DNA from 2 places in the Oxobacter pfennigii genome. Region 1 is predicted to be linked to the other one. Evidence: predicted binding sites of a transcription regulator. Region 1 holds the regulator's gene; the other holds the start of a gene.
The links. The regulator CtsR, encoded in region 1, represses protease genes until heat stress. The targets are predictions, from matches to a motif close to AAGGTCAANNAAGGTCAAAT.
Positions count from the first base shown of each region.

Region 2: OXPF_RS18270 (ClbS/DfsB family four-helix bundle protein) is a predicted target of CtsR. The motif match lies at 10,255-10,274, and genes of this name have one in related genera.

Region 1 covers NZ_LKET01000062.1:52,635-69,480, forward strand. Annotated here, with positions in the region: gene disA (DNA integrity scanning diadenylate cyclase DisA) at 1-795, opposite strand, end outside; gene radA (DNA repair protein RadA) at 798-2,150, opposite strand; gene OXPF_RS19050 (ATP-dependent Clp protease ATP-binding subunit) at 2,275-4,707, opposite strand; gene OXPF_RS19055 (protein arginine kinase) at 4,717-5,742, opposite strand; gene mcsA (protein-arginine kinase activator protein McsA) at 5,753-6,262, opposite strand; gene OXPF_RS19065 (CtsR family transcriptional regulator) at 6,291-6,749, opposite strand; gene OXPF_RS19070 (HD-GYP domain-containing protein) at 6,935-8,446, opposite strand; gene OXPF_RS19075 (acetyl-CoA carboxylase carboxyltransferase subunit alpha) at 8,651-9,604, opposite strand; gene accD (acetyl-CoA carboxylase, carboxyltransferase subunit beta) at 9,617-10,534, opposite strand; gene OXPF_RS19085 (acetyl-CoA carboxylase biotin carboxylase subunit) at 10,557-11,897, opposite strand; gene accB (acetyl-CoA carboxylase biotin carboxyl carrier protein) at 11,911-12,354, opposite strand; gene OXPF_RS19095 (hypothetical protein) at 12,494-12,727, opposite strand; gene fusA (elongation factor G) at 12,835-14,919, opposite strand; gene lepB (signal peptidase I) at 15,269-15,796, shown strand; gene OXPF_RS19110 (insulinase family protein) at 16,034-16,846, opposite strand, start outside.
Region 2 covers NZ_LKET01000051.1:211,284-228,129, reverse strand. Annotated here, with positions in the region: gene OXPF_RS18310 (response regulator transcription factor) at 1-479, shown strand, start outside; gene OXPF_RS18305 (sensor histidine kinase) at 482-1,399, shown strand; gene OXPF_RS18300 (ABC transporter ATP-binding protein) at 1,470-2,144, shown strand; gene OXPF_RS18295 (ABC transporter permease) at 2,149-4,701, shown strand; gene OXPF_RS18290 (ABC transporter permease) at 4,902-6,482, opposite strand; gene OXPF_RS18285 (ABC transporter ATP-binding protein) at 6,479-7,219, opposite strand; gene OXPF_RS18280 (TetR/AcrR family transcriptional regulator) at 7,233-7,859, opposite strand; gene OXPF_RS22650 (hypothetical protein) at 8,144-8,296, shown strand; gene OXPF_RS18275 (AraC family transcriptional regulator) at 8,326-9,234, shown strand; gene OXPF_RS18270 (ClbS/DfsB family four-helix bundle protein) at 9,670-10,206, opposite strand; gene OXPF_RS18265 (helix-turn-helix transcriptional regulator) at 10,390-11,292, opposite strand; gene OXPF_RS18260 (M56 family metallopeptidase) at 11,571-12,563, opposite strand; gene OXPF_RS18255 (BlaI/MecI/CopY family transcriptional regulator) at 12,553-12,933, opposite strand; gene OXPF_RS18250 (RNA polymerase sigma factor) at 13,253-13,801, shown strand; gene OXPF_RS18245 (DUF4179 domain-containing protein) at 13,911-14,966, shown strand; gene OXPF_RS18240 (TOBE domain-containing protein) at 15,196-15,408, opposite strand; gene modD (ModD protein) at 15,496-16,341, opposite strand; gene modA (molybdate ABC transporter substrate-binding protein) at 16,610-16,846, shown strand, end outside.

The DNA.
Region 1 (16,846 bases):
ATCCAAAAGCTCATCGTCGGACATCAAAGCGATATTATGAAGACTATCCCTGTATAGGGCATCCATAGGGTATATATAATCTCTTATAAGCTGGACACTGTTTGCTTCAACATTATTAACCAGCTCGCTCATCTGCATGCTTATTAAACGGCCTTCATTTCCAAGCTCATAAATATATTTTTCAAGCTCATCCACTATTCTCAATACCATCTCAGATCTCTGCACTGCCAAAGAGACGTCATATAAAGTCACAAGATCCTCAAATTCCAACGCAGATAAATTATTCATGGCCTGGTCAAAAGCAGAACGGTACTTTTCCAGAGTTTGAATAGCCTGATTTGCATTGGCAATTATTATGGATGTATCCTTTAAGACATGCTTCATACTTCCTTTATATATGGTTATAATATTTCTTCTCTGGGATATGGATATTACAACAGCATTTGTCTGTTTTGCCACCCTTTCTGCAGTTCGATGCCTGGTTCCCGTCTCTTTTGTTGTTATAAAAGGATCGGGAATCAGGTGGGTATTTGCATATAGAATCTTTTTAAGATCAGAGCTTAATATTATGGCGCCGTCCATTTTCGCAAGTTCATAAAGGTATGAAGGGGAATACTCGCTGTTTAAATTAAAGCCCCCCTCAACCAGGCGCAAAATCTCCTCACTGTCCCCTATGACAATTAAAGCCCCGGTTTTCGCACGAAGCACATTATCCAGACCGTCTCTTAGCGGTGTTCCCGGGGATACCATTCTTAATATGCTTAAAAATTCCTTTTCCCTCATTCTGCCCTGCATTATTACCCTCCTAAAACTATATCAAGAGCTTCATACACATCCTTGACTCCTAATACTTTCATACCTTTTATATCCTTCACGGCTTTTAAGTTATCCTCCGGTATGACCACTGTATCAAATCCCAGCTTTAAGGCTTCCTGTACTCTTTTTTCAATAAAGCTTATTCCTCTTACTTCCCCCGTTAGACCTACTTCTCCCAAAACAATCATCTTAGAATTAATATTGCTGTTTTTGAAGCTGGAGGCTATGGAACATATTATGCCTAAATCAGCTGCAGGTTCATCAATCTTTATTCCTCCTGCCACATTTACATAGGCATCGTAGGTTTGAAGCTCATAGCCCACCCTTTTTTCCAGTACAGCCATAAGCAATACCACCCTGTTATAATCAATTCCTGTCGCCATACGCCTTGGCATACCAAAACCCGTTTGACTTACCAATGCCTGAAGCTCAATTAACATAGGACGGGTACCCTCCATACTGCACACCACAACTGTACCCGGAACTCCACTGGGTCTGCCTGACAGCATCATTTCCGAAGGATTCATAACCTCGACTAAGCCTGCATCCCTCATCTCAAATATTCCGATCTCATTTGTGGAACCAAATCTATTCTTAACGGTCCTTAGAATACGGTATGTATGATGTCTTTCACCCTCAAAATACAGCACAGTATCCACCATATGTTCTAAAACCCTGGGTCCTGCTATGGCACCTTCCTTTGTAACATGGCCTACAATAAACACTGCTGTGTTTGTTGATTTTGCTATCCTCATGAGGGTGGACGTTGCCTCTCTTACCTGACTTACGCTGCCGGGAGCCGAGGTGAGGTCCCCCCTGTATACCGTTTGAATGGAATCAATTATGGCTACCGATGGTTTGTAATCATGTATATATTTTTCTATTATTGATATATCTGTCTCTGATACTATATATAGATTATCAGAGTCAATTTTAAGCCTGGCGGCTCTTAATTTTATTTGTTTTTCCGATTCTTCTCCAGATACATATAGTATGGTTTTATTTGCTTTGCCTATACTATCGGATATTTGAAGCAAAAGAGTCGATTTTCCAATTCCCGGGTCTCCTCCCACTAAAACAAGAGAGCCTTTAACAATGCCTCCTCCTAATACTCTGTCTAATTCACCCATTCCAGTTTTATATCTGTCCTCTTCTTCTATTTCAATAGAGGCAAGTTTTTTTGGAGACGACTCATTTTTAAACAGCTGCTGGCTGCTTTCCCCTTCTATTTCCTCGGTAAAGGAATTCCAGCTTCCACAGCCCGGACATTTTCCCATCCATTTCGGTGATTCATATCCGCAGTCATTACATACAAAAATAGTTTTTGTTTTCATACTTAATTACCCCTCTGATGATACCAACTTTTTAACATCATTTTAATTATACCAATATATGCATAAATAGAAACCTCCACATCTTTTGATATGGAGGTTTTATGTGCGCCGCACTTAAGTTCAGCTATTTTTTAGCAAAGTCCAGTTTATCGCCATCTGCCCGTACAATTATGCTGTCACCTTTTTGAATTGTACCTTTTAGCATCTCTTCTGACAATTTGTCTTCCACAATTTTTTGTATCGCCCTTCTTAGAGGCCTTGCACCGTAATTTAAGTCAAATCCTTCTTTAGTAAGGTTTTTCTTGGCATCCTCGTCAAATTCCACGTTAATTTCAAGCTCATCTAACCTCTTAGCCACATCCTTTAACATGAGGTCGACAATTTGGCTTAAGTCGGCCTCTTCCAGCTGGTGGAATACTATTATTTCATCCAGCCTGTTTAAGAACTCCGGCCTGAAGGTGTGCTTTAATTCATCAAGGACATTTTCCTTCATTTTCTCATAGGAGGCTTCCTTTTCCACTTCGCTTACGGCAAAGCCTAAAGTTCTCTGCTTTCTTATGGTGTGGGCGCCTACGTTTGATGTCATTATAACTATGGTGTTTTTAAAATCAACGGTCTTTCCTTTGCCGTCAGTCAGCCTTCCGTCTTCCAGTATCTGAAGAAGTATATTGAACACATCGGGATGGGCTTTTTCTATTTCGTCAAACAGCAGCACCGAATATGGATTCCTTCTGACCTTTTCTGTCAGCTGTCCGCCTTCGTCAAATCCCACATATCCGGGAGGAGATCCAATCAGCCTTGACACCGTATGCTTTTCCATATATTCTGACATATCTATTCTAATCATGGCCGTATCATCACCGAACATTGCTTCGGCAAGGGCCTTTGACAGCTCTGTTTTCCCCACTCCTGTAGGACCTAAGAATATGAAGGAGCCTATTGGCCTCTTAGGGTCTTTAAGCCCGACTCTCGCCCTTCTCACAGCTCTTGCGACGGCTCTTACTGCCTCCTCCTGCCCTATAACCCTGTTATGGAGTATTTCTTCAAGCTTTAAAAGCCGCTCTGATTCTTTTTCCGTAAGTTTATTTACAGGGATATTGGTCCATTTTGCAACTACTCCTGCTATTTCTTCTTCACCCACTATAGGCATGGTGTTCTCGCTCTGCTGTCTCCAGTTGCCCTTTAAGCTATCCAGCTTTTCCTTCAATTCCTTTTCTTCATCTCTTAACCTTGCTGCCTTTTCATAGTCCTGGCTTCTTATGGCTTCTTCCTTTTCCTTTTCCAGTTCAAGTATCCTGCCTTCAACTTCTTTGAGGTCGGGAGGTGCTGTAAAGACCTGAAGCCTTACCCTTGATGCAGCTTCATCAATAAGGTCAATGGCCTTATCGGGAAGATACCTGTCTGTGATATACCTGTCGGATAAACTGACTGCTGCAGCTATGGCTTCATCGGTTATTTTTACTCTGTGGTGTGCTTCATATTTATCTCTTAATCCTTTTAATATTTCAACAGCAGCTGCTTTATCGGGTTCACCAACCATTACAGGCTGGAACCTTCTCTCCAGTGCCGAATCCTTTTCTACATGCTTTCTGTATTCATCGATGGTTGTTGCACCGATGCACTGTATTTCTCCCCTTGCCAATGCAGGTTTTAAAATGTTGGATGCATCAATTGCCCCTTCGGCAGCACCAGCGCCTATAATTGTGTGCATTTCGTCTATGAAGAGTATTACATTGCCAGATTTTTTAATTTCAACCATGACCTTTTTAAGTCTTTCTTCAAATTCGCCTCTGTATTTGGAGCCTGCCACCATTGATGATAAATCAAGGGTAACTACTCTTTTATCTTTAAGTATTTCAGGAATTCTGCCGTCAACAATCCTCTGGGCTAATCCCTCAACCACTGCTGTCTTTCCGACTCCGGGCTCGCCTATTAAAACCGGATTGTTCTTGGTTCTTCTTGACAGTATTTCAACCAATCTTTCTGTCTCATTTTCTCTGCCTATAACCGGATCGAGCTTGCCTTCCCTTGCCATTTCCGTCAAATCCCTGCCATGCTCATTAAGAGTGGGTGTGCTGGTATCTTTATGAACCGCTTCGTTTTTCTTTCCGGGTATGGTCTCGCTTAAGCTCTTTATTATTTCTTCCCGTATTTTGTTAAAGTCCACGCCAAGAGCTTGAAGAGCAGTGACTGCCACTCCTTCTCCTTCTTTTATAAGACCTAAGAGCATGTGTTCAGGGCCAACGTAATTGTGTCCTAAATTTCTGGCTTCTATTATGGAAAGTTCCAGAAGCCTCTTAGTTCTTGGAGTTAATGCTATTTCGCTTTGATACATTGAGGGTACGCCTTTTCCCTCCAGTGCCTCTACCTGTTCCCTTACTTTCTCAAGGGTTGCGCCCATCCTTTTTAATATGTTGGATGCGTTGCCTTCGCCTTCTTTTATTATTCCTAAGAGTACATGTTCAGTACCTACATAGCTATGGTCAAAATATTGGGCTTCTTCCTGCGCTAAAAGCAGTACCTTTTGTGCGCGTTCGGTAAATCTTCCATATAACATTTAATCACCTCATTTTAAATTTTCTCTTACATATTTTGCTCTTTTTACATCTCTAGATTCGGTATCGAGGTCTTTGCCCTCAAGTTTAATCAATGTTGCCGGCTGAGTATTTATCATCAGCTTATTTAAAGTTGTAATGTCTATATCCTTTATTATTCCGAGCTCTATTCCCAGTCTGACATTAGACATTAATCCTAAAGATTCATTATTTGACAGCACCCTGGCATTCTGGAGTATTCCAAGGGCTCTCCATATGCTGTCCTCCATCCTTGCCCTTCCGGATTGTAAAAGCTTTGCCCTTTCAATTCGCTCCATATTGATTATTTGCCCTGTAACTGCCGCCAGATTTGATATTATCTCTTCCTCCGACAGTCCTAAGGTTATCTGATTTGAAATCTGGTATAGGTTGCCCTGGGTATTAGAACCCTCCCCATATATTCCTCTTATTGTAAGGCCTACCTGTGTTATTGCATTTAGTATTTCGTTCAAATTCTTTGTCATTGACAGTGCCGGCAGGTGTATCATAACCGATGCTCTTATGCCTGTTCCTATGTTCGTAGGACAAACTGTTAAGTAACCTGCACGCTGATCAAATGCATAATCCAGTCTTTCTTCTATCGTATCATCTATATTATCAGCAAGCTTGTAAGCTTCCCATAATTGCAGGCCGGGATTAATGGTCTGAAGCCTTATATGGTCTTCCTCATTAATCATTATGCTCACTGTTGAATCATCATTTACAATGACGGCTGAATTTTTATAATTTTCCGCCAGCCTGGGGCTTATTACATGCTTTTCGACCAAGGACATCCGCTCAATATGTGATATATCTGCCATCTCGATCAATTGAAAGTTTCCCGCAGGCATTCTATTTTCCTTAAGCATGAATGTACTCAGCTTTTTGATAATCTTTTTTGATTCTTCATCATTCATTACATGGGGAAAATGATATCCGCTAATATTTCTTGCAAGCCTTATTCTGCTCGAAAGAACAATATTGCTGTCCGGTCCTTTGGATTCTATCCAGTTACCCATCATATCCCTCCTATTTCATATCCTGACTTTCCAGGTTCTTAATTTTATCCCTTAATTCTGCTGCTTTTTCATATTCCTCATTATCTATGGCTCTTTTAAGTTCATATCGTAATTTTTCAATGTCCCTTTTTATTTTTATAATGCCGCCTGTTCTTTTTGGTACTTTCCCCGTATGCTGGGTGTTTCCGTGTATTCTTTTAAGCAGTGGTTCCAGCCTGTTTCCAAAGGATTCATAGCAATTGCTGCAGCCAAATCTTCCTGTCTTTTTAAATTCTGCGTAATCAAGCCCGCATTGAGGGCATTTTATATTTTCCTTTGGTGTATAAGGCATGGCACCTGACCCTGAAAAATCCATAAGACTGGAAATTATATTGGAGAAAGAAAAAGGGGCATCGTTCATTGGGTTGTTTTCTTTTTCTCTCGCACATTGTTCGCATATATGGAGCTCGGTTTTTTCTCCATTTACGATCTTGGTCATATGCACATTTGCCGGTCTCTTGTTGCATATCTGGCAAAGCATACAATTACCTCCTTATTAATGTTAGAGCTTAATATAATAGCACTATGAGCATGGATTTTAAAAGACTTGCTCTGATTGAATCCTTATCAGGGGATTGAATATTTATAGCCTTATCGTTTACTGCTGCTTTCATCAATGCAGCTTCCCTTGGAGTTATGAGATTTTGTTCTAAAAACGCATCTATATAAGATTCTGCCGAGCTCTGGGATATGGACTGCCCTATTCTGTCACTGATTAAGTCCTTGAAATATGCGTTATTATCCAGACTTACCCTTGTTATTCTGATTGAACCTCCGCCGCCTCTGCGGCTTTCGATATAATAGCCTCTGTCAACAGTAAATCTGGTCATAAGTACATAATTTATCTGGGACGGAGCGCAGCTGAACTTATTGGCAAGCTCGTTTCTTTGGATTTCCAATATGTCATCCTGAGAATTGTTCAAAAGCTGCTTTATAAATTCTTCAATTATATCAGATAGTCTTGCCATTAATCATCTCTCCTGACTTTGACTTTCTTTGACTTTTATTATAATTATATTCCATCTGCATAAGAATTCAATGCTCATATTACCAATATATCCGAATCTACAGTTTATTTTTGCCGAATAAATCAGCTTATACCAATATCTCTTATACTTTTGCTGTCATTCTATTGATTTCTCATGATTTTATATTAAAGAATTTGTGAATTTTTAAATTCATCATAAACTTCTCTAATGCTGGAACTATGTTTTTTAAATATCTCTGATATATTAGGATCAAAATGCTTGCCGGATCCCTCGATTATAATATTTAATGATTCTTCAAAGGGATAGGCCTCCTTATAGATTCTTTTGCTTGTCAATGCGTCAAACACATCGGCAGCGGCAACTATTCTTGCACTTAATGGTATTTCGTTTGCCATAAGGCCGTTAGGATAGCCGGTACCATCCCACTTTTCATGATGGCACTCGGCTATTTCGATGCCAATTTTAAATATACTCCTTCCCCACTTTTTCACCGTATCTTCGGCATCTTTTAAAACCCAGCCGCCGTATACCGTATGAAATTTCATGATTTCAAACTCATCTCTTGTAAGCTTTCCGGGTTTTAAGAGGATATCATCTCTTATGCCTACCTTCCCTATATCATGGAGGGGGCTTAATCTTTCAATACTATTTATATAATCAACATTTATCACATTTCTGTATTTTTCTTCCTCATACAACAGCTCTGCGATGACCCTGGAATAAGTTTTCATACGGAAAATATGCTCGCCTGTTTCCGAATCCCTTTGTTCTGCTAGCCTTGCAAGAGCTTGAATTGAGCCGATTATCATATCATCAAAAAATATGCTCTTTTCCAGGCACAAGGTAATGCTGTTGGCTATTGTCCTCAAAAACTCAACATGCTCTTTTTTGTATATATTCTTTTTATTGCTTGAAAAAAATATTATACCGACATTCCTGCCGTTATTTTTAAGAGGAAATGTTATTGAAGCCCTGATTCCTTCTTCTATAAGGACAGCATTATAATCCTTCTTTGGTTTATCTGCCAGGTATTCCTCAAGGTCATTTATAATCCTTTCTTTACCGCTATCCAATATTCTCCCGAGACTTGTGTTTTCTATATCTGTTTTATAACCCAAAAGTCTCTTGGGGAGATTCATATGATATTTGCTGGTAACACCATAGGATGCCCTAACTGTTTTTCCGTCTTCACCAATCAGAGCAATGCCTATATACGTATAAGGTATGAATTCCCAAAAAGATTTATAGATATAATCCAATACTTCTTTGAATGATACGTTTTTGTTCATATTCTCTATTAAAAGTATCAGGCCATTGAATTTATTGAATACATCTTCATTTTCCGCTACTGTAGCATTTGTTTCTCTGCTTTTTTGTACCATAGACGGCATAATAACCGCTGCTCCTGATTGTGCTATTTTGCTGTCTTCTTCCATGGACTTTGGTAATTTATCATGTATACTTATCAAAAGATACGCAAAAACAATAAGAGTCAGTATTAAAACTGCAGTAGCAATATATAAAAACAATTTATTTTCCGGATCACCATAATAGTTTTTTGTACCAATGGCTAAAAGCATAAAAGTTGGTATGGACATAAGGATAATCAATAATATCATGGTTAAAAAATTACGTCTAAACATTAGAGCTACAGATTTGTTATTTCTCTTCTCCACCGTACTCATCCTCCAAACCACAGAACATTTGTAAAAAACATATTTATTTATATATCGGATAAAATATCTATTTTTAAAGTCATTCTAGCTATTTTGCATAAAACTTCCTACAAAAAAGTATCGTAACTTAAAATTAAGTTACAATACTTTTTGCACTTTGTAGAAAAAGAAAAGCTGCTATTTTTAAAGCAGCTTTCCAATTTACTATTCTTTGTATACTCCCATGTTTCTGAATTTATTATACCTGTCCTCCATAAGCTCTGCCTTTGACAGTTTTAGCAATTTTTGAAGCTCTTCTTCTATTGCAACTTTTATATTTAAAGCTGTCTTTTCAATATCATTATGGGCACCACCCAATGGTTCCTCAATTATCCTGTCAATAACTCCAAGGCTATGAAGGTCCTTGGAAGTAAGCTTTAGTACGTCTGCCGCATCAATGTTTCTCGATGAATCCTTATAAACAATGGATGCAAAGCCTTCGGGAGAAATTACAGAGTAAATGGCATTTTCAAGCATCATAACTTTGTTTGCCACCCCCAAAGCAAGAGCTCCGCCGCTGCCGCCTTCCCCTATAACAATAGATATTGTAGGTATTGACAGGGCGGACATTTCGAAGAGATTCATGGCAATGGCTTCTCCCTGCCCCCTCTCTTCAGCTCCTATACCCGGATATGCACCGGAGGTATCTATAAAGTTTAAACAAGGGCGGTTAAACTTTTCTGCCTGTTTCATCTGCCTCAATGCCTTTCTGTATCCTTCGGGATTTGGCATACCGAAATTTCTTTCAATATTCTCTTTTGTATTTCTTCCTTTCTGCTGGCCTATAACAGTGACAGGTATTCCATCAAAGTCGGCAATTCCGCAAACTACAGCCTTATCATCTCCATACCTTCTGTCACCGTGTAATTCAATGAAATCCTCCATTATTAAAGGCACATAATCCAAAAATGTAGGACGGTTTGCATGTCTTGCAATCTCTACCTTCTGCCACCTGGTCATATTGGCATATATATCTTTTTTACTATCAGTGAGCTTTTCTTCAAGCTTTATTATTTCCAATGACAAATCAATACCTGTATCCTTTGCAAATTCCTTAAGCTCGGCTATCTTTCTTTCAAGCTCATTTACCGATTTTTCATGACTAGTTGCTTTATCCATAATATCACCAACCTAGTTGTGAAGCTTCAACAGCTTTGATAAGGTGTCCTTTAAATCATGCCTTGAAACTATCAAATCTATAAATCCATGTTCCTGTAAAAACTCTGAAGTCTGAAAACCTTCAGGCAGCTTTTGCCTTATAGTCTGTTCTATTACCCTTTTGCCGGCAAATCCAATCAAAGCCCCCGGCTCGGCAATTATTATATCGCCCAGCATAGCAAAACTGGCCGTGACACCTCCGGTAGTTGGATCCGTCAGCACAGGTATGAAAAGCAAACCCCCATCCGAAAGTTTTTTCAATGCAGCCGATACCTTTGCCATCTGCATAAGGGACAATATCCCCTCCTGCATTCTGGCGCCTCCGGACGCACAAAACACTATAACCGGAAGTTTATCATCCATTGCTTTTTCTATGAGCCTGGTGAGCTTCTCACCTACAACAGAGCCCATGCTTCCCATGATGAAATTGCTGTCCATTATTCCAATAAGCGCTTTCATTCCATCGATAGTGCATTTTCCCGTTAAAACTGCTTCATTAAGGCCGCTTTGCTCACGGGATTTTTTTATTTTCTCTTCATATTCTGCATATTCAAGAGGATTTAATGTCTCTATATTTTTATACAATTCCTCAAAGGAATCACAATCAGCAATTAATTCCAGCCTGACTTTTGCGCCAATCCTTCCGTGATGCCCGCAAACAGGGCATACACTTGCGCTATTTTTCATTGTTTCTTTTGAAACAATGCTTTCACAGTTTTTGCACTGTATTGAATTTTCATCTACTATAATCTGAGTTTTTTTCTCACTATGGGGAATGGCTTTATTAGCCTCAGCTGATTTATTATTTGAATTGGCAGTCACACCATATACTTCATCTTTAGTAAGCGAAATTGTTGCATATTGCCTTTTTCTAAACAGGTCCTTTAACATAATCCCTCACTCGCTCTCTGACTTAGGCATTAAAATTTGATATAAATGACGTATCAAACTTGCCTTCCACAAAATCCTTGCTGTTTAAAATCTGCAGTTGAAATTCTATATTTGTATCCACCCCGTCTATTATGAATTCTCCAAGGGCCCTTTTCATACGGTTTATAGCATCATTTCTGTCTGTACCCCATACAATTAATTTTGCAATCATGGAATCATAAAAAGGGGGTATAGTATAGCCCTCATAGGCAGAACTGTCTACTCTCACTCCAAAACCGCCTGGAGCATGATATGAAATAATTGTTCCGGGGCAGGGCCGAAAATCTGCCTTTACATCTTCGGCATTAATTCTGCATTCTATGGAATGACCCTGAAGCTTTATATCCTTCTGGCACAGTGATAATTTTTGGCCTGAAGCTACCCTTATTTGCTCTTTTACGATATCTATTCCCGTTACGTATTCAGTAACGGGATGCTCCACCTGTATTCTGGTATTCATCTCCATAAAATAAAAATTATTATCTTTGTCCACAAGAAACTCAATTGTCCCCGCATTTACATAGCCTACTGCCCTGGCGGCAGAAATTGCGGCTTCTCCCATATACTTGCGCAAATTCTCATTTAATGTTACTGAAGGTGCTTCTTCTATCATCTTCTGATGCTTTCTTTGTATGGAGCAATCTCTCTCCCCAAGATACACGATATTTCCGTAACTGTCTGCAAGTATCTGAAATTCTATATGCTTTGGACTTAATACATATTTCTCTACATAAACTGAAGCATCATTAAAGGATGACTTTGCTTCGGCCTGGCACATGATGAAGTATTTATCAAACTCATCATCATCGTTGGCAATCCTCATGCCTTTTCCGCCTCCGCCTGAAGAAGCTTTTATTATAACAGGATAACCTATTTCTCTTGCAACTTTTAAGCCTTTTTTTGCATCATTAACAATACCATCACTGCCTGGTACCACAGGCACCCGGTTTTCTATCATTATTTTTCTTGCGTAAGACTTGTTTCCCATCTTTTCAATATGTTCACCCGTCGGACCGATAAATTTAATTCCTTTTTCATCGCAAAGCCGAGCAAATTCAGCATTTTCTGATAAAAAGCCAAAACCAGGATGAAGAGCATCACAGGCTGTAGCTTTAGCAGCCTCTATAATTGCAGGTATATTTAGATAGCTTTTCAAAGGCTGAGCCGGTCCAATACACACAGACTCATCTGCAAGATATCTGTGCATTGATTCCTTGTCGGCCTCAGAATAAATGGCAACGGTTTTAATGCCCATTTCCCTGCAGGTTCTTATAACCCTGACTGCGATTTCACCTCTGTTGGCTACCAATATTTTTTTAAACATCAGCCACACCCCTCTATTTCCTTATTACCATGAGTGGTTGACCATACTCTACCAGTTCACCGTTGTTCACAAGTATCTCAACTATTTCACCATCGTATTCAGACGTTATTTCATTCATAACCTTCATTGCTTCAATGATGCATATGGTATCTCCGATTGTTACCCGCATTCCCGGCGCTACATATGGTTCTGAATCGGGAGAAGGAGTAATATAAAAGGTACCCAGCATTGGAGATTTGATGACATCTATATCCTCCATCATAGTATTTTCAGTCTGTGACTGCGAAATATCTGCGTATGTTGGATATACATTATTTAAATTATTTATATCTACTCCGGTGTTAACGTTATTATTACAGCTTATCTTAAGCTTAACATCACCTTTTTCAAGTTCAAAACCTGCAAATCCCATCTTTCCTACCAGCTCAATTATATCTTTTATTTCTTTGAAATCCATTTTATCACCTTCCAAAATTATTACCTGGTAATAATACTAATTTATTATACCATATGGGATTGGTTTTATACAAATAATAAACTATTAACAAAATATAAAGCCGGAATTAAATCTCCGGCTTTACAAATAAATGTGGTTTTTATGCCTTTCTTCGGGCATGTATGTGAAACTTATCTTCTGTATTATTGCTTTTTGTTTTAATTTCAAATTCGTTGTCCTTTAATACATCCACTATGTGTTCTATCTGTTCTTTGTCATTATTCATGGTAATTGCCAAATCGTCCTCGTGGGTTACCACTGACAGAAGGCTATGTAGCCTATCCGTATCATTAGGACCTGAAGGGGTACCAAATTCCAGCCGGTAATCGGACATCCTAATCCTCCTTATTTTTCCTGATACTTTAGTTTTTGACTTTTAGTGATTACTATGCGTAAAATATCCGAAAACTTAAAAGAGCGTTTTAAAACGCTCTTTTATAACTATTCTTCTTCAGCAACTGCTGTTTTAGCAGCTTCTTCAACTATCTTTGCACTGATATTGGCCGGAACTTCTTCATATCTTTCAAATTTCATTGTAAATGAACCTCTGGCCTGAGTCATTGACCTTAAATCCGTTGCATATTTAAATATCTCAGCCTGAGGTACTTCGGCTATTATAACCTGCTGCCCGTTATTTGGCTCCATGCCTAGGACTCTACCTCTCTTTTTATTGAGGTCTCCAATTATATCGCCCATGTATTCATCCGGAACTGTAACCTCCACATGCATTATAGGCTCGAGAAGAATTGGTTCGGCATCCTTCATCCCTTTTTTATAAGCTAATGATGCAGCTACCTTAAAGGCCATTTCCGATGAATCAACAGGATGGTATGAACCAAAATGCAATGTGGCTTTTAACCCGACAACAGGATAACCTGCTAAGACTCCCTTTGATATGCATTCCTTAAGACCCTTTTCAACAGCAGGTATATATTGTCTTGGCACAACACCGCCCACTATCTGGTCTACGAACATAAAGTCTGTTCCATCACTATTAGGTTCGAATTTAATATGCACATCTCCGTACTGTCCATGACCTCCGGATTGCTTCTTATGCTTGCCTTGAACATCGGAAATTTTTCTTATGGTCTCTCTGTATGGAATCTTAGGAAGATCGAGAGCTACTTCAGCGCCGAACTTATTCTGAAGCTTTCTGGCTATAACTTCAAGATGCAGCTCCCCTGTTCCTGATATTATGGTCTCTGCATTTTCAACATCCCTTGAGACTTTGAATGTAGGGTCTTCCTCCAAAAGCTTGGTTAATCCGGATGATATCTTATCTTCATCACCTTTTGATTTTGGTTTTACCGACATTGATATACAAGGCTGCGGGAAATCTATAGCTTTGTATTTAATGGGATTTTGAGCATCGCATAAGGTATCCCCCGTAGTGGTTACGGCAAGTTTGGCAACTGCGCCCACATCTCCTGCCGATAGCTTTGATACGGCTGTCTGGGTTTTTCCTTTTAATATATACAAAGTTCCTACCTTTTCTGATTTATCCTGATTTGCATTATAAACCGTAGAGTCGGATGCTATGGTTCCTGATACTACCCGGAACAAGGAAAGCTTACCTACATAAGGGTCAGCAATTGTCTTGAATACAAAGGCCGAGAAAGGTGCATCCGATTTAACCGGCCTTTGTTCCTGCTTTTCATTCTTAGGATTTGTGCCTGTCTCTGACTCAACATCCAAAGGTGAAGGCATATAGTCAACTATTGCATCTAAAAGGGTGGATATTCCGATATTTGAAAGGGAAGAACCACAAAATACGGGAGCAATATCACCCTTTGCAATGCCTGTCCTTAGCCCGGTAATAAGCTCTTCATCGGAAAGTTCCCCTTCGCTTAAATATTTATCTAAAAGAACTTCGTCATTTTCCGCAACAGCCTCTGTAATAGAAGCTCTGTATTCATTTACTGTATCTGTTAAATCTGCCGGCACATCATCTTCTTTTACGTTTTTTCCTTCGAATATTTTTGCTTTCATCTTTATGACATCTACAATTCCTTTAAAACTTGCTTCTTTACCTATAGGTATTTGAAGAGGAACAACAGATGTACCAAATTTATCTCTCATTTGTGTCAAAACTTTGTCGAAGCTGGAGTTCTCTCTATCCAGTTTATTGACAAAAAAAGCTCTGGGAAGCTTTGATTCTTTGCAATAATCCCACATTTTTTCCGTTCCAACCTGAACTCCCGAAACGGCACAAAGTGTGATTAATGCTGCATCAACAGCCCTCAAGCCTTCCATTACTTCGCCAACAAAATCAAAGTATCCTGGGGTATCTACTATGTTTATCTTGGAGTTTTTCCATTCACATGGAGCCATAGCTGCACTGATAGAAATCTGTCTCTTTTTCTCTTCAGCATCGTAATCCATTGTTGTTGTACCATCTTCTACACGACCGATTCTATCTGTTTCTTTACAATTATAAAGAATTACTTCGGCTAAAGAAGTCTTTCCAGTACTCCCATGCCCTATGAGGCATATGTTTCTTAACTGCTGAGTTTGATAATCTTTCATCAGATTTTCCCCCTTGTGTATAATTATATTTTATAAAATATTTACTACAACAAGACACTCATTCATATATTCTATTTTATTTTTGTTTTTCCTCTTATAATTTAACAGATATTTAACATGAATTTAATGTCCATACATCAAAATATTTGGATTGTCTCAACCATTTACTATTATATGAAATGTATGGAAATTTATTCAATAAACTGGTATTAATTATATCATTTTATATGTTTAGCCGACAATATGAATACAAAATATATCTAGATATTTTTGAAAATTTAATATTATTTTGATAATAATATAAACTGGTGTAAAATATAGTTATAATTGGCTGAAAGGAAGTTTTACAATGCAGGATAATTTAAAGAAAGAAATTTATGAATGGATTAAAGCCCTGGCCGTAGCCCTTACTGTGGTATTTTTGCTGAAATTTTTCATATTTGACATTATGGCCATAGACGGTATATCCATGGAGCCTACCCTACATCATAAGGACAGGGTATTTGTCAATATAGCCGGATTTAAGATGGGGCAACCTAAACATAACGACGTAGTAATTTTTACTCCTTCAATAGAGCCCGATTATTACTATGTAAAAAGAATCATAGGAATTCCAGGAGATACTGTCACAATAAAATCCGGAAAAGTGTATGTAAATGATGTTTTGTTAAATGAGGAGTATCTTTCTCCCGGCACATATACATCACCTGACATGACGATAGAGGTTCCGGAAGGAAAGGTTTTTGTCTTGGGAGATAACAGAGGCAGCAGTGAGGACAGCAGAGACCCAAGATTAGGTCCAATTACTATAGAATCCATAAAAGGAAGTGTTGAATTCAGGTTATTCCCCTTTGATAAGATACAAAAAATTTCTTAAAGTCTGCAATATATGAAAAAGGGGCTGTTGCATTTGAAATACAGCATTCGCTATGTGCGAGTTCTGCAAGTTCTAAGGCTCCCTGCCTTGAAAATACAAGAATTTTTAAACTTCACTTCGTTCAAACAATCTAAAATTCTAAGTATTTTCTGCGGCAGAGTCACCAAGAACTTGCAGAGAGAACTCTCACAATGCTCATTTACATTGTTTCAAATGCAACAGCTCCTTCTCTTCCGGCTATTCAAATACGCTTGTTACTTCGGAGAATATATCTTTATTCTGTTTTATTTTTTCTTCGCTTCCCAGGACACAGAAATAATTCTGTTTCATAACCTCTAAAACCATATCGGCAAATGCTCTTATATCTTCTAATGTGGTGTTTAATACTTCATCTCTTTCCCTTTGGATATCTTCCTGCAATACATTCCTCAAATGATATTCAATTGCCACTTCACCGGCGACTGAGGGAGTAAGGGGAGTATCCAGCTTGCTTATTGTTCCTATGATGTATTTTGTCATTTCTCTTTCATCAACATTAAAGTTTTTTAGGTATTCGGCAGTGTTATCATAAACCTTTAAAGTTTCTGCAAGATTAGGATCGCGATAGGATGCAAAATACACATTCCCGTTTCTCTCAAACCTGTTGAAGGCACCATATGCACCGCCTCTGACACGTATGTGGTTCCACAGATAATCATACCCTGCTATGGTCCTTAAAACCTGCATTTTCCCTGAATATGCATAGCCGGTCTTGATATAATTATATCCTTTGGCTACATATTGTACCTTACCCGGTGTCATCAAACCTTCATTACGGGCTTTTAAATCAAACTTATATTTCTTTACATCCTGATCATTATCCTTCAAAGCGTCAATTAATTTTACAACCTCTGACTTTACAGCATCATAATCCTTTTCATCACAGGTAACACCAAATATCAGATTCTTTCTGCTAAAGACAACTCCCGCTACTTTTTTAAGATTTGCAATTATCTCTTGAGCCTTTGAATCATAATTCTTCTCAATGCCTACAATGAATTTATAATAGGA
Region 2 (16,846 bases), on a different contig from region 1:
GGACATATTCAAAAATTCCTATCATCATGCTGACGGCCCGGGATCTGGAAACCGACGAGGTGTCCGGCCTCTTAGCCGGCGCCGACGATTATATTACAAAGCCCTTTTCCCTCTCTGTTCTTAAGGCAAGGGTGCAGGCTCTGCTCCGCCGGACCGGGGAGGGAAGCCGCCATGTTATCTATTGCGGCAAATTCAGGCTGGATACCGATCTTTGCAAGCTTTTCAAGGAGGATGAGGAAATCCCCATCAGCGCCACGGAATACAGGCTCCTTTCTTTTTTAATGACAAATGCCGGGCAGGTGCTCTCCAAGGAACAGATATTATCTTCCCTGTGGGACAATGAAGGGAATTTCGTGGATGAAAACACACTGGCCGTCAACATCAGCCGGCTGCGGGCAAAGCTGGAGGGCGACCCGAAAAATCCCCGGACCATTAAAACTATTCACGGCATCGGATACATTTGGACGGGAGGGGTGTAAGGATGGCCCTTGCAGTTACCATTATCATCGCCGTTATTTTATGCTTTCTCACCGTATTTTTCAGTTACCGGTATGTTAAAAAAGCCTTCGATTCCATCGATATGGTTTTAGATTGCGTACTGGAGAAGAAGGCAGAGATTCCCTTTGAAGGGGCAGAAGACAGCCGGCTTTCCAAGGTTACAAATAAAGCCGTAAAAATCATTCAAATGAACACCATGGATATCTCCCAAACCAGGCGGGAGAAGGAAATTATCCAGAGCTTTATATCGGATATGTCCCACCAGATGAAAACTCCTTTGTCCGGCGTTGCCATGTATACCGACCTTCTGCTGGAGGGAAACATCACTGCCGTAGAGCAGCAGGAATTTCTATGGCGCATAAAAAAGGGGACGGAAAAATTGCAATGGATGATGGACAGCCTTGTAAAAATGTCAAGGCTGGAGGTAGGGGCAATTGAATTGTCCCCGGTTACAGCAGGCATCAAGCAAACCATTTCTGAGAGCATAAGCTCCGTTCTGGCGGCGGCGGCCAGGAAAAACATTTCCATTCAGACGGATTATTTTGAGGATGTTCCTTTGCTGCAGGACCGCAAATGGACATGTGAGGCAATAACAAATGTCCTGGAAAACGCCGTCAAATATTCTCCACAGGACGGAGAAATCAATATATCTGTGGAAACCCTGCCTATCTATACAAAAGTCAGCATTACCGATGGCGGTATAGGCATTGACCCTGACGAGTGGAACTCTATTTTCAAGCGCTTTTACCGGGGGCGGAGCGCTAAGGGCGTAGAGGGAGCCGGGTTAGGGCTCTATCTGGCATCCTTGATCCTTCAAAAACAGGGAGGTTATATCCTCGTGGACTCCAGGCCAGGACTGTATACGACTTTCTCAATGTTCTTACAAAACTGTAAGAAATAAACCTTAACCTGTCAGGCGCCTGTAAGAACTAAGGGTTATGATAAGACCATAGAGAAAGGAGGCATATAGTATGCCGGTATTGAAAGTACAGCATTTAAAGAAATATTACGGAAAAGAGCCCAATGTGGTCAGAGCCCTGGATGGCGTTGACCTTGAGATACAGGAAGGTGAATTTGTGGCTGTTGTGGGAACATCCGGATCGGGAAAAAGCACCCTGCTGCATATGCTGGGCGGTTTGGATACGCCCACCAGCGGCAAGGTTACTGTGGCAGGCCGGGATATTTCAGGAATGACCGATGAACAGCTTACCATCTTCCGCCGCAGGAATGTAGGCTTTGTATTTCAGAATTATAACCTTGTTCCAATTCTGAATGTCTATGAAAATATCGTGCTGCCCATTGAACTGGACGGAAACGCCGTAGACCAAGGTTTTGTAGACAGCATAATTGAAACCCTGGGATTAGGAGAGAAAAAAAGCAGCCTGCCTAACAACCTTTCCGGCGGACAACAGCAGCGGGTGGCTATTGCCCGGGCTCTTGCAACAAAGCCGGCCATACTTCTTGCCGACGAACCTACCGGCAACTTGGACAGTAAAACCAGCCAGGACGTTTTAGGGGTCTTGAAAATGACATCCACCAAGTTCCACCAGACCATGGTGATGATAACACATAACGAGCAAATTGCCCAGCTTGCCGACCGGGTGATCCAGATCGAGGACGGCAAAATCGCCACGGAAGGGCGGTGATGGCATGAGGAACAATAACCAGGCTGTCGTAATGAAGCTATCCAAACGAAGCTTTCAGGCCAACAAAAGCCGGAACATATTTGCGCTGGTTGCCATTGTGCTGACCACCGTTCTGATTACGGCGGTGTTCACCATTGGCATCAGCCTCTCCGACGGTATGCAGCAGATGCTGATACACAGTTACGGGCGCAGTACGGAGGTGGATTTTCAATACCTCACCGAGGACGAGGCCCGGCGCGTGGCTGAACACCCGCTGATTAAGGAATACGGCCTGTCAAGGCTTATTACCGTCACGGCTGAGGGAGCCTTCCGCCAGGCCCAGGGAGAAATTCATACGGCAGACGAGAATTTTGCCGGGTTTACCTTTAGCAAGCCGGCGACAGGCCGGCTGCCCCAAGGGGAAAACGAAATTGCCCTAATGAGCTGGATATTAGACGCCATGGGGTTGCCCCGGGAATTGGGGCAGGTGGTGCGCCTGGATTTTGAGGTGGACGGTACCCCTTACAGCATGGATTTTACCGTCTGCGGATTCTGGGACAACGACTTAAACCTTCAGCCCTACGGGATGCTGTATATATCCGACGCTCTGGCAGACAAACTGCTTAAGGGTGTGGATCCGGCGCAAACACGGCTGGGCGGCGGTTATTACGGTGTAACCAAGATTACCGCCAATATACACGGAAAGCTGTCCGAGCTTGAGGAAAATGTCAATACCATCCTCAAAGATACCGGAATTGACGCCGAGGCTGCAGGTGTCCTATTTAACGGGGCTTACGGCAAAAGGGGCGCGGACACGGGAATCATCGCGGCAATGGCAGTTATTATCGCCATTATACTGGTAAGCGGCTATCTTCTCATCTACAATATTTTCTACATTTCAGTTATGCGGGACGTGCGGTTTTACGGCCTTTTAAAAACCATCGGTACTACGCAAAAGCAGCTCATGCGCGTCGTCAACTTTCAGGCGCTGCTGCTCTGCACCACCGGTATTCCTGCAGGCCTTATCTTTGGGTATCTGCTGGGCATAGTGATGATCCCCGTGCTGCTTGGCTTTCTCAGCATCGACTACATGCCGGCGCCCCCAAATCCCTGGATCTTCCTGCTGGGGGCGGCGCTGGCCCTCTTTACGGTTCTTGTAAGCTGCTACGGCCCCGCCAAAAAAGCAGGTAGGGTAACTCCCGTGGAGGCGGTGCGGTATACGGGCGTTGCCGCAGCTCCTGCAAAAAAGACAAAAGGCGGCAGCAGCGGGGCCAAAATATCCCGCATGGCCTGGTCCAATATTTTCCGCAGCAGGAAAAAGGCATCCCTTGTCATCGCTTCCCTGTCTGTGGGGCTGATTTTATTCAACATTGTCTATACTCTGGTTAACAGCTTTGACGTAAACAAGTTTCTGCAAAGCCATATTAACGGTGATTTTCTGATTGCCGACGCGGATTATTTCAGTTTTGCCAGGCCTTATGCGCCAAGCTATACATTAAGCGGAGACTTGCTGGCGGACGTGAAGGAACTGGACGGCGTACAGGAGGTTGCCAAAGTCTATTATGCCAACGGCTTTGCTCCCATAGAGGGAAATATCAAGGACGGCCTTATTAATTCTCAGCGCAGAAGGATTTTGTCTAAGAAGCCTTCCCTGACGGAGCAGGAAGTCGAGGAAATCATTGAAAAGACGGATTTCAGCGCCTACGGGGATTTCATAGACGCCCAGGTTTACGGCTTTGACAGCTATTGGCTGGATAAGCTGGAGGAAAATATGGTCGAAGGAACCTTTGAACGGGAGAAGTTTTTGTCCGGGGATTACCTGCTGCTTGGATTTGACGGTGAAGGCATGGTCCGGGTGGGTGATACCGTCACATTCTCTTTGGAGGGTAAGGACCGAGAAGAACGCAGCTATGAGGTCATGGGCCGGGTGGATTATCATGCACTCAATTCTTTAGGCGCCCATTTTGTTTCCATGCCCGGGTTTTCCGTCTATCTTCCGTCCTCGGAGTTTGAAAGACTTGCAAACCCCGATATCATGTCGGCTACGGTCATCGCGGAGGAAGCCTACATTGACCGCCTTCAGGCAGAAATTGAGCTGCTGCTTGTAGGGCATCCTCAAGTGGACTTTCGTTCCCGGGCTGATTACATTGACGAGATGAAAAGTGACAACCAGCAATTGGCCCTCATCGGCTTTACGCTGTGTACCGTGATTTTACTGATCGGTATGCTGAATTTCGTCAATACCACCATGACCAACATTTTTTCCCGCAAACAGGAGCTTGCCATGCTCCAGAGCGTGGGCATGACCGCCAAACAAGGCAAAAAGATGCTTGTATTGGAAGGCATATACTATATGGCGCTGGTACTGATTGCTTTTGTAACAATAGGCTATATAGTCAGCTACTTTACCGTAAACACCATAACCCAGGGCAGCGCCGCATATACCTATCAATTCACCTCTGCGCCTCTTATGATCTGCTTCCCGGTACTGCTGCTTCTAGCCTGCATACTGCCTATCCGGGTGTATAAAAATATTTCCCGGGAAAGCGTGGTGCAGCGGCTGCGGGAAAACCAATAATACAGGCGGATATGTAGAAAAGGGCGGTTCATGTGAGCCGCCCTTTTCAGCTATTTAGATTTTCAGCATAGTTTCAGCACTTCGGCTAACTTGACCCGAAGTGATCAGCTTTGGTGGTAAGACCTGCTAACAACGCATAAAATTACATGTGGCTCAGTTTAATCAAAGCGAATGATCCTTAGTCGTCCTGCTTTCCAATATTACAGCGCCGCGTCTCTTAGGCGGAACAGGGCAATCCCCGTTCCGGCCAGTATAGTTGTTACAACACACAGCACCAGCGGCGCGGCTGCCGGCTGGACGGCTTTCAGCGGCGTGATCCAGGAGAAAGGCGAAAGGGCGTAGAGTACTTCGGGAATCTGCTGCTGCTCCCAAAAAATCTCCATCAGGACGAACAGGGTGAGCAGGCCGTAGCTGATCCCGGTCATCCACTTCGGCAGTGCGCCGAAGAGCAGCAGCGCGATACCGCCAATGACCCAGATCGCAGGGATCATCCCCGCCATTTCAAAAAAGAGCCGAGAAAGCGCTCCGCTGTCCCCGGTGCCAATTACTGCACCCAGGCCCACGCAGAAGCCGGACACCAGCAGAATGGCCGCCGAGCCGCCGAAAATGTAGGCCATATGACTCAAAACCAGCTTCTCTCGGCGCAGGGGCATGGACAACAGTGTCTCTCCTTTGACCGCTTCCTCCCGGCGCAGAATGCCCGCCGCCATCATCACATAGACGGAGATCAGTATTCCGAAAACGTAGAGCATCAGCGATAAAAACGCCCGATCTATGCCGCCCAGCCGCTCAATCAGTCCGGCTAACGCCTCCGCCGAGCTGACCGCGCTCACCATCAGATAGCTGGCATAGCCCAGCGCTAAGGAAAAGATGGCGTAGAAGCAAAACCAGGCGAGAAACAGCCCCCTTTGGTTGCGCCAGGCAAGGGCGGAAAGACCTCGCAAGCTCGGCTTGGCAAAAGCCCGTCCCGGTCGCTGGGGTACAAGCCCCGCGCCTACATCCCGCCGCGCCGTCAGCCACAAGGACAGCGCCATGAGCGCTGCGCCCAAGGCCAGCGGAATCAGCAGCAGAGGGAACCGTTCGACCGCAAAGGGGCGGATAAGCAGTGGCCACTCCAACGGGTTGAGGAAAGCCAGGAGATTTTCCCCGCCGCTCACGTTCCACAAAATATGCAGGCCGAACAACAGCCCCAACAGGCCAAAGGACATCCCACGGGCCGCCGTGGCGCTCACAAAGAACTGCGCGACTACCCCCGCCACAATCCCCAGCACACAGGAGGCAGCGAAAAAGCCCAGGCAATGAGCCAGTGAGCCAACGAATCCAAGGCCAAGGGCAATCATTGCGAATATGGTCAGTACCGCCGCCATGGCGTTGATTAAGACCATACTCACCAGCGCTGCTGCCAGGGTCGCCAGGCTGCCGGTGACGTTGGCGCCGAGCAATTCCCTCTTGCCCTGTTCCTCTGCCAGCCGGGTATGGCGAATTATATAGACCATGCTGAAAATTCCGCCGACCAGCGCCAAAAACACCTTGGTGCGCCAGGTGACGAAGCCGGCCACCGAGATATCCAGCAGCGGGCCGTGCATGGCCACGGTAAGGGGATCGATGAGGCTGACACCCATCTCTATGAGGGCCTCCTGGGTGGGGAACAGCACCAGCGACGACACTGTGTTAATCGCCACCCACGCCCCAGGTAGCAGCAGCCATACAAGGGTGAAGATGCGGTTTTGCCGCAGGTACAGCCTCATTAGAGAAAGTGTGCCGTGAAAATATCTCTTCACCTTAAGCCCTCCTTTTTAGCATCCTTCTTGTAGTAGTTTAAGAACAGCGCTTCCAATGTGGGTGGTTCCTGTTTATGGATGAGTGCTTTCAGTTCCTCCATGCTGCCCTCTTCGATAACTTTCCCCCCACGGATGACGCCGATCTGGTCGCAGACGGCTTCCACCTCCGAAAGAATGTGGCTGGAGAGAAAGACTGTCTTTCCAGCGTCCCGCGCCTCTTTGATGCACTGCTGGAATACGCCCTCCATCAGGGGATCGAGACCGGTTGTGGGCTCGTCGAGGACAAGCAGCTCCACATCGGACACAAAAGCCGAGATCAGCGCCACTTTCTGGCGGTTGCCTTTGGAATAGGCTTTGCATTTTTTAGTGGGGTCGAGATCAAAGCGGTCGATGAATTGCTCCCGGCGCTCCTTGGAATAGCTCCCCCGCAGCCGGCCAAGAAAATCGATGACCTCGCCGCCGGTCATGTTATCCCAGAGCTGTACGTCGCTGGGCACATAGGCCAGGCGCTTGTGCAGCTCCATCGCATCCTGCCAGGGGTCGCCGCCTAAAAGCTTCACCTGCCCGCCGTTCTTTTTCAGCAAGCCAAGCAAAATGCGGATGGCAGTGGATTTACCTGCTCCGTTGGGGCCGATAAAACCGTAAATACTGCCCTGGGGTACGGAAAGCTCAAGGCCGTTTAAGGCGGCAGTTTTACCGAACCGCTTGATTAAACCATGAATTTTGATAGCAGACATATCTTTTCCCTCCTTACTGTTTGTAAAAGCATTTGCGCAGCACATCCAGGTATTTGTCAAAGTCGGCGTTGAGGGCCTCCACGTTGATGTCCTCAACTTTTTGATCTCCAATCAATTCCAACGAACGGTGGCCGTAGTTTTCTAGCGCCCAGATAATCAAGTCCCGGATTTTGTCCGACGGCACATCCTGCCGGAACAAAGAGATATCCAAGTTGCCCAGCAGGCACTCATATCCATAGCTCATCATCTTCTCAAGCCGCTCTTTCAGTTCGGCGGCGATCTCGGCTGACTTTTCTGTGGTCAGCCGCTTGATAAACTCGAAGATAGGGGGGTAGCGCTGGTAAACCGTTCCTTTTAGCATGGCAGCCCGGCGGTAACGGGTAAGAAGGTCGCCGCCGCAGTGGCCGATTTGCTCGTAGAATTCCCGGCTGACCACCCCGAACACATAGTCGCAGAGGAACAGGAACAAGTCCTTTTTGCTGGCGAAGTAGTGGAACAGCGCCCCCTTTGAGATGCTCGCCGCCTTTACCATCTCATTGGTAGAGGCTAGATCGTAGCCCTTTGTAGCAAACTCCATCAGAGCTGCATTGATGATAACATCCCGCTTTTCTTCCTTTAGGCTGATGAAGTTTTCGTGCATTTTTACCACGTCCTTTTTACAGATTGACCATATTGGTCGGTATCTGCAGTATAGCACAACCGACCGAAGTGGTCAATAATAAAAGGCAAGATTGAGAAAGAATTGACCAGGCATCAAAGTCGTATATATCTCGTATGTTGACCGTCTTTTATGTTGTTCCTCTATAGTTGCTTCCTTATGCACCCTGTCCGCCAGCTACCGATTTGAAGCAGCGCAAAAAGAATGGCTGCAATATAATTGTATTTATAAAAAAGGTACAGGTTGGATACCAGAGGAGGGCAATATTGAAAATGTGTTCGAAGGAAGCTTTGGCTGACTTCCGAAAATTCTTTAATCCTGATATAATAGTTGCAATAATTATGGCTATAACGGGTGCCAAAGAGAAAAAGTGTAAAATAAGAGCAGAGCAGGTCAAGCGCACAAATTGTATTGGGTGATATGCTATCTATAAAAGGAGGTGCATATCATGCACGCATGGGAATCTATACAAAAAACATTGGATTACATTGAAGCAAATATGAGTGAGGAGATTGATATTGAGCAGATTGCGAAAGAATCATCATTATCTGTTTTTTATTATCAGCGCTTGTTCTCACGTCTTGTTAAAAGACCATTTCGAGAATATATAAAGCTGCGCCGATTAGCCCGCGCCTGCGAGTTGCTTGCCGATAAACAACGCCGCATTTTGGATATTGCGCTGGACTGCGGATTTGGAAGCCATGAGACATTTACAAGGGCATTCAAAGAAGCCTACAAAATGACGCCGGAAGAATACCGCGAGCATCCGGTGATGCTTAATCAGTTTGATAAGCCTGACTTATTGTTAAACTACACAATGATTGACGAAGGTGTTCCGCTTATTAGCGATGGCCTTGTGCTGGAGTTTAACCGTAAAACAATCTCTGAGCCAATTCCTTTTATGGGTGTAACAGGAATTATTCCAATTGAGGGGCAAATGCCGCTTGGTGAAGCTACAGGTGTGGATATGCCTGGTGAGGTCTGGAAAAAATTCCACAAAGAAAAACATACCATTCCTCGGGCAAAGGATAGCCGTGAACTGGGAGTTGCTTATCTTGGAGATGTACCTGAAGGGTATTTTACTTACTTTGCTGGTGCGGAAGTGGCACAAGGAGCAGAAGATGCCCGCTTTGTTAATTGGGAACTTCCGGCAAGAGAATATATTGTCTGCGGATTTGAGGCAGAAAACTTTGAACAACTTGTAACCGTAGCTATTAATAAGGCTGTAAAATATAGCGGTCTTTGGCTTGAAAAACACGGATTGACTATGGATGTTTATTCTCCCGAAGTGTACTACGACAGTTCTCCTGACGGGAACTACATGGAATTGTGGATGCCAGTAAAGGAAAAGAAATAACAATGGTTTGGTATTATCGTAATGATGTCAAGTCCGCAATTGTCCGATAATGTGCAATAACCTTATTCTAAAGTTGGAACACGTTATCCATATAATATTAATCTGTTAAAAAGGGGCTGTGGCATTAGTCACTTCAGTGGGTTAAAGCCAGAACAAAAGCACCCCGTTTCCTAATCTATGAACTGCTCCCTTCATGATTAACAGTGTTTTTATATTTCACCGTCTCTCATAAAGGGAGCAGTTCACTATGTGGAGCGAGGTGCTTAATTTCATTATTTTAATATGTTTTGTGGAGACTGCTTTTTATAAGTTTGACTTATGAAACAGCCCTTTTGCTTTGCATAAACATTTACCAACATTCATCTGCTTTTGGGAATATAGGCTTTGTCAACGCCTCTAAGTTGGGCTGAAGCTTCACAACATATTTTCAAGCCATTACCGGCAGGTTTTGATGTGCTTCTTAACCTTTTTCATCGCCCAGTCATAGTGGCTGGAAGTGGCTGAAACGCAATAGCTGCCAAGTGTACTCGTTCCTGTCCACGAAAAATGGTTTTTTGTAAATAATTCTTCATTTGAAAATGATTCAATCATAGCCATTACTGCGGTATGGCTTTCTTTGACCATTTTTTGCGACTGGGCATATGGCGTAGCCTGATGTTTATTCCAAAACCCCACGTTCATTTGGGAATATGTCTTCCAGTTATAGGGCTCCGGCAGAAAGGGCTTTGGTTTCCCGCCCTGATTGGCTTTCACCCAATTTAGCAGCAACTGGTGCCATTCGTAAAGATGGACCAATACGTCCCGCAGATTTTTATCCCGATCCCAGTGTGACTCTTTTTTATTGAAGCCGTTACCGAAATTGAAGGAGGCATTCTGCTCATGGTCCGTCATAGTGTCAATGAGCTGTTCCAGCTTTTCAAACTGTTCCTTTGCCGTTTTAATTAAATCCGGCTTTGTTGCAGGTCTTGACATAGGTTAACCTCCTTCTTAACTTTACTCCCATTTGTGCTTGTTCCGTACATTCCATCTGTACTGCCCGTTGGAAGGGCTTTGGCGATAACTTTATTTCATGGCTGAACCAGCATTTTTAGTGTCTTTGACTGCATATTTATCATACCGCACATAACATGACAACAGTACTTCATGTTATGTGCTCTAATAAAAATCTTTTATCTTCTCGATTTCCCCCAGCAAATTATCCTTTACGCTTTGGGGATCCAAAACCTGAACAGCCCTTCCAAAGGACAGCAAAAATCCATACAGCCAATAATCCTCCGGTAAGTCAACTGATACAAGAAATGTTCCGTCTTCATTTTTTATAACATTTTTTGTATCAAATTCATCATAGACCCTATGGGCCATGTAAGAAGAAAATTTCATTATGATATGGATAAGCGCCTCTGATGAGGCGTCCGGTGTTTCTATGGCAGGCGGTGAAAGTTCCTTGTCCGCAAATGTTTCCGGCATTACTTTAACAGCTGATATTCTGTTAATCTTAAAGGTCCTGTAATCCTGTTTTAAAAGGCAGTAGCCTTGCAAATACCATGCCTTTGATTTAAAAATAAGTTTTAGAGGATATACCATTCTGCTTGTTGTTTCTCCGTAGGTGCTTGAATAGGTAAATTCAATAGCCTGCTTTTTTATAATTGACAGCTTGAGTATCTCAAAGCGTTCCTTATCCCGCTTTGCATTCCCCCAGCGTGAAAAATCAACCTCAATCCAGTTTGTATCTGTTTTATCAAAAAGAGTCCGCAATTTTGAAAGGATATTGCTGACATCAATATGCTCGGTGGATGTCAGGCTTTGCAAGGCAAATAGTATTTGATTTTGTTCTTCCTCTGAAATGGTAGTTTTGTTCAAGACGTAGTTATCCAAAATAGAGATACCCCCGCCTTTACCCTGCACGGTGTATATGGGAATGCCCGCCGCCGACAGTATTTCAATATCACGCAATACTGTTCTGACAGAAACCTCAAAGCGTTCTGCCAGCTCTTTGGCTGTTGTGCTTTTCTTATCCAGTAACAAATACACAATTTCAAAAAGCCTGTTTATCTGCATACAATCACCTCATGGTTAATTATACTACGGTAACATGACAACAGAAAGTCATGTTATAAGCAACTATATTTGAATAAAAAACCAGGATATACTTTTAGGTTAATGTGATAAAACGGCGGTCAAAGATATGGATAAAAAACACCTTAAGGGAAAATCCCTGAAAGGCGCCGAAGAAAAAATGGGCGTAATTACCGCCCGTTAATTTCTGTTGTGATTGTCCTATGTTCTTGAGTCGAAACCTCTTTACAGCAAAAGCCCATGCGACAAACTCCAAATAATCAAAATAATAAAGGCCTAGGCGTATCAGGGCTTTCGCCAAAGGAGAGATTAAATCCGTTCTCTTCCAGTAAAGCTTTTACCGCCGCCTCTAAACCTCCGTTTTTTTCTGATATCTCTGCCGTCCGAAGTAGGCCAATTAATTCCGCGTTACCTTCTTGTTCGAATACGACAATTAATGGCTGCCCCATACTGCTCCATTCTGTAAGCCAGCCTTTTTCATCTATACGCATACCTCCGGCTAATATTACCTTGCTTAAATCCTTCGGCAACAGGCGGTATTCCAGTAGATATACATATATGGTTCTATCGGCAAGATTATCGAATTCATTTACCAGTTCTAAAAACGAAATTTTGCTATCAATTATTTCAACTTCGGAAGTCTGTTCATAATTAAGAATTTCATTATTTATAACCTCCCAGGCAATGGATTCGATACTCGAATTGCCATCGTTTGGGGAACTTTTTTGCATTCCGGAAGCGCCCAAAAGTACAGTAGTGAAGAGGGTTGCTGCAAAGAATACAGAAGAAAATATTAGCACCTTTCGCGTGAAGTTCTTACTTTTCATAATTGCGCCGAGCCGCTCCTTAAGAGCCTTTTTTTCCTCACACATAGTTGTGGATAAAACTGTCTTCGGTGTTTTGGCTTCGGCTACCATTGCAATCAGAGTATCGCCGTAATTCTGCCTGCCAACGGTATCAAGGCACTTTATTACCGCTCCGTCACAAGCCAGTTCACAAGCCCGGTCTATTTCACGGCGCACAAGGTAAACAACGGGGTTAAACCAATGCAACTCGCCCTCCAGTACCGATAGCCACTTTACAATCAGGTCGTGCCGCCGTAAATGAGTGAGCTCGTGAAGAAGAATATTTTGAAGCTGTATTTCAGAATATTCCCTGTCCGGCAGCAGGATAACAGGACGTAACATCCCGATGAGCATGGGTGTGGGTGCAAGAGTATTGCGGTAGAGCCGGGGCATGCGTTCATTTCTCATTTTCTCCCATTTGAAAATATGCTTTGAGCTCGTCAATGTCAGCTTCGGATAATTTACCGCGGTGGCAAAGCGCGGCGACAAAGTTTTTTGCGTTTCCGTCATATAGTTTGTCAATCATGTTCTGCTCTTCAGCCTGAATATATTCCGCCTCGGAAATATTTGGAGTATAATACAGTACATCTTGTTTTTGCGCAGTAATAGCCCCCTTATCTGCAAGGCGGCGTATCAGGATATTGATTGTGGATTTTTCCCAACCTTTTGTATTTTGCAATTCAACGCGGATGTTTGTAAACGATATGGGCTTTTTCTCGCGCCATAGGATTCTCATAATTTCAAGCTCCGCATTGGATATCTTTTCTGCCAAACTCATTTTACTACCTCCGTGTTACAAACGTAATACATTATATGTGTTACGCTTGTAGCACGGATTTGTCAATCTTGTTTTTGATAGTTGATTCTTATGAACCCTGTCCGCCGGCTGCCTATTTGAAGCAGCGCAAAAAGAATGATTGCAATATAATGTATTTATAAAAGAGATACAGGTTGTGTACCGCATTATATGTAATCTGCAATGGAAAACCAATAAAATAATGATAAACAAGCAACGGTTAAAAAATTTATTTAAAAATGAACCATTTGAAATGTGGCGACTATTTACAGGTATACGGGATTTAGAGAGGAGGTCAATATTGAAAATATGGTCCGCAATAAAATTTAGACAACCCCCCCAGCGTTATATGTTTGCGGATCTGGTGGATGAGTACGGCGGTTCGATTTACAAGTTTTGCCGGAGCCTTACTTATTCCAGGGAAGATGCAGACGATTTATTCCAGGAAACATTCTTAAAAGCCTTTGAACAACTGCCAAAACTAAGCGCCTCGGACAATCCGAAGGGTTTCCTCTTTTCTACCACGTTATATATCTGGAAAAGCTGGAAGCGTAAGTATGCCCGCCGTAAAAGGTTGGCCCCAATTGAAAGTCTGGATGATAATAGCGCAGTAGGCGTACATATGGAAGATAGTTTTATGGCACAGGAAGAAGCCCGTATTGTCCGGGAATTGGTTGAGTCCTTGCCGGATAAGTTCAAAATCCCCATTATCCTATACTATACCGTTGAAATGAGCGTGTCAGATATTGCCGCCGCCCTAAAACTTCCAGCGGGTACAGTTAAAAGCAGATTGTTCAAGGCCCGGAAACTTGTTGAGAAAGGATTGGTTGCGATTCATTATGAAAAATAAAAATTATAATGTGGATCTGCTGCTTAAAAATGCTTTGAGCAGCACGGAAATCCCTCCCACGGATTTAGTGCAAAAAGTGAAATATGAGTTGAGCAAGGAGGAACCTATTTTGAGAAAATCTGCTATAAGGCCTTCTTTCAGCGCGGCTGCCGCCGTTGTTATGGCCCTTGTGTTTGTTACCACTACCGCATTTGCGGCCTGGTATTTCCTCTCACCCTCGGATGTGGCAGACAGGTTGGAATCCCCTGTTTTAGCCGAAGCATTCCGCAGTGACGATGCCTTGCTGGTAAATGAAACAAAGTTCAAGGGCGGTTATGATGTGACTTTCCTTGGCATTGTGTCCGGCAAAGGCTTGACTGAATTGGACGGTACGGTGGATACTGCAAAATCCTACGCAGTAGTCGCAATTGCAAAACAGGAAGGCTCCATGCCTGATACAAGTGGCGAGGACTTTGGCAATGTTCCCTTTTTTGTCTCGCCGCTTATCAAAGGCCAAAAGCCTTGGCTTTATAACATTGCCAGTATGAACGGCGGATACTCGGCCTGTGTGGTAGACGGCGTCATGTATCGCTTAATCGACTGCGACAGTCTGGAGATGTTTGCCGACCGGGGACTTGAGCTGATTGTCAGCTCTACTAATTTCTACAGCACCAAAGCCTACAACTATGATGAAGCCACCGGCCTTGTTACTCCAAACCCCGATTTTGACGGAGTCAACCTGGTATTTGATCTTCCCCTTGATCCTGCTAAAGGCGACTTTGAAAAAGCCCGGCAGTATCTTGACACCTTATGGGATGACAAGGAAACGGACGGTAGGAAAGATGCTCTGGAGAAAACAAGCAGCGATGATAAATCCTATGAGCTTTATGAAGATGGAGAAAAAGGTATCGGTATAAGCCAGGTTATGACCTATGAAGAATATAAAGCATGGATGGAGCAAAAGCTTGCCGAAACCCAGGAATTAGTGGATAAAGGTGACTATTCAGCGTCATCAATGGAGCTGGACCGCCGTGATTATGAGGATAAGCTGGAAAAGGTCAGAAAGGGTGCAACGCTTACCATTACAGAGTTTAAGGATGGCAGTTACAGTGTGATAATTACTTATCCTAAAACTGGGGGTTCCATAACCCGGGACGCCGGTGGCAGTATTATTGTCGGCAACTGATTATGCTGTTGTTATTGAAAGCTGGCGGCAACTGCCGCCAGCTTGATGATTTAGTAAGAAGCCTGTATATAAAAGGGAGAGCCTATAGCATATAAAAAGTTTGGCTACGCTCCTCTTTTCATATGTGCTTTATGTATTGGCCATTTTTAAGGGACTAAAGTAATCCCTTAAAAAGCTCTTGACAGCCATTTTTGATGAAAAAAATATGTAAAGAAAAATTTAAATTCTTTTAATCATCGATTCCAACCATTACCGAAGTTGCTTTAATAATGGCGTAAGCTTCTTTGCCCACCTCCAAGTTCAGTTCTTTTACTGCCTCCATTGAAATTGTGGCGCTGATTTTATTGCCCCCGCCTATATCAATAGTAACAATGTCGTTAACAGCCCCTTCTTTTATTGATTCGATTTTGCCTTTGATTTGATTTCTTGCACTGAGTCTCATTAATATCTCATCCTTCCTATGTAATATTCATATTTAGAATGTCAACATAGTAAAGAAATATACATACATTTTAAGCCTTGCATATGCTTATGCCCTCTCGATTTTTGCGCCTATATCTATAGGCTTGGCAGTAAAAAGGCTGGTTGTCACCAGGGCGTCTACTCCCGTAACAGCATAAAGTGCGGCATTAGTTTCATTTATGCCGCCTGAGGCTAAAAGGGTAACTGATGGTGAAATCTCCTGCAATTGAGGCACGCCCTCTGAGAGGACTTCCGGCGGTAGCTTATCAAACTGGATTCCGTCCACACCGGCCTTGCATAAGGCTATGGCTTCCTCCATGCTCTCTGCCTCAACAAATACCTTCTTTTCGCAGGAATGCTCTTTTATTGCAGGTATGCGCTCAATCAACCCATCTATTCCGCCTATAAAGTTCATATGCTGCTTGAATATAAGCACGGTTTCCGATAATCCCAGACGGTGAGGAAAGGCGCCTCCGCACAATACGGCTTTAAGGGTCAGTGCTTTAATACCGGGAAAGCTCTTGCGCGTGGTGACTACCGGCATTTTAGGATTTACAGAATGAACAATATCCACCATCCGTTTTGTTTTTGTGGCGATTGCCGAACAGTTATCAAGAAGGCTCTGACAAATCTTCCAGCCGGCATGCAGTGATCCTGCATTTCCATACCCTTCTAAAAAAAATTCACCCGGTTTAACAACAGTTCCCGAAGGAAAGGAATTTGTCACTTCTACTCCCAGCTTATTCAGGATGCGCACCGCTTCTTCGGTGCCGCAGATTACCGCCTCTTCACGGCAAACATAACGTATAGTGCCTTCTTTGCCGGATATACCTAAAAGATGGGTTGTCAAATCAAAATAGGGCATATCCTCAGAGATTAATCCGTCAAGGAACTCATCCGGTATAAAGACCATGGTTACCACTCCTCTTAATTCGTATTTGTACAATATTTATCACATTTAATTTGATATTTTATCAAGACTTGTTTATCTTTGCTCTCTATACTGTATTATACTAGTATGAACAGTCACAGTAAATAAAAAAAGCCGCGCTGTTAATGTATTTTGTTATGTTGTATAATTTTTTATTATCGATTTGACATTTGAATTTTTGATATTTACATGTTAAAATTAATAAAATATTAACAAAACGTTATAAAACATAACGATTAGGAGGATGTTTATGAAAAAACTGGTCAGGTTGTTGCTTTCTTTAATGTTGGTTTTAAGTCTTATAGGCTGCGGTGCAAAACCGGTGCCTTCCCAATCCACTCCACCGGTTACCGAAACTCCTAAAGTTACAGAAGCTCTAAAAAGTGGACTGGCTGGGCACACATTGTCTATATATTGCGGAGCAGGCATGACCAAGCCCTTTGAAGAAATAGCCAAGCTGTTTCAGGATGAGAGCGGCTGTGCTATG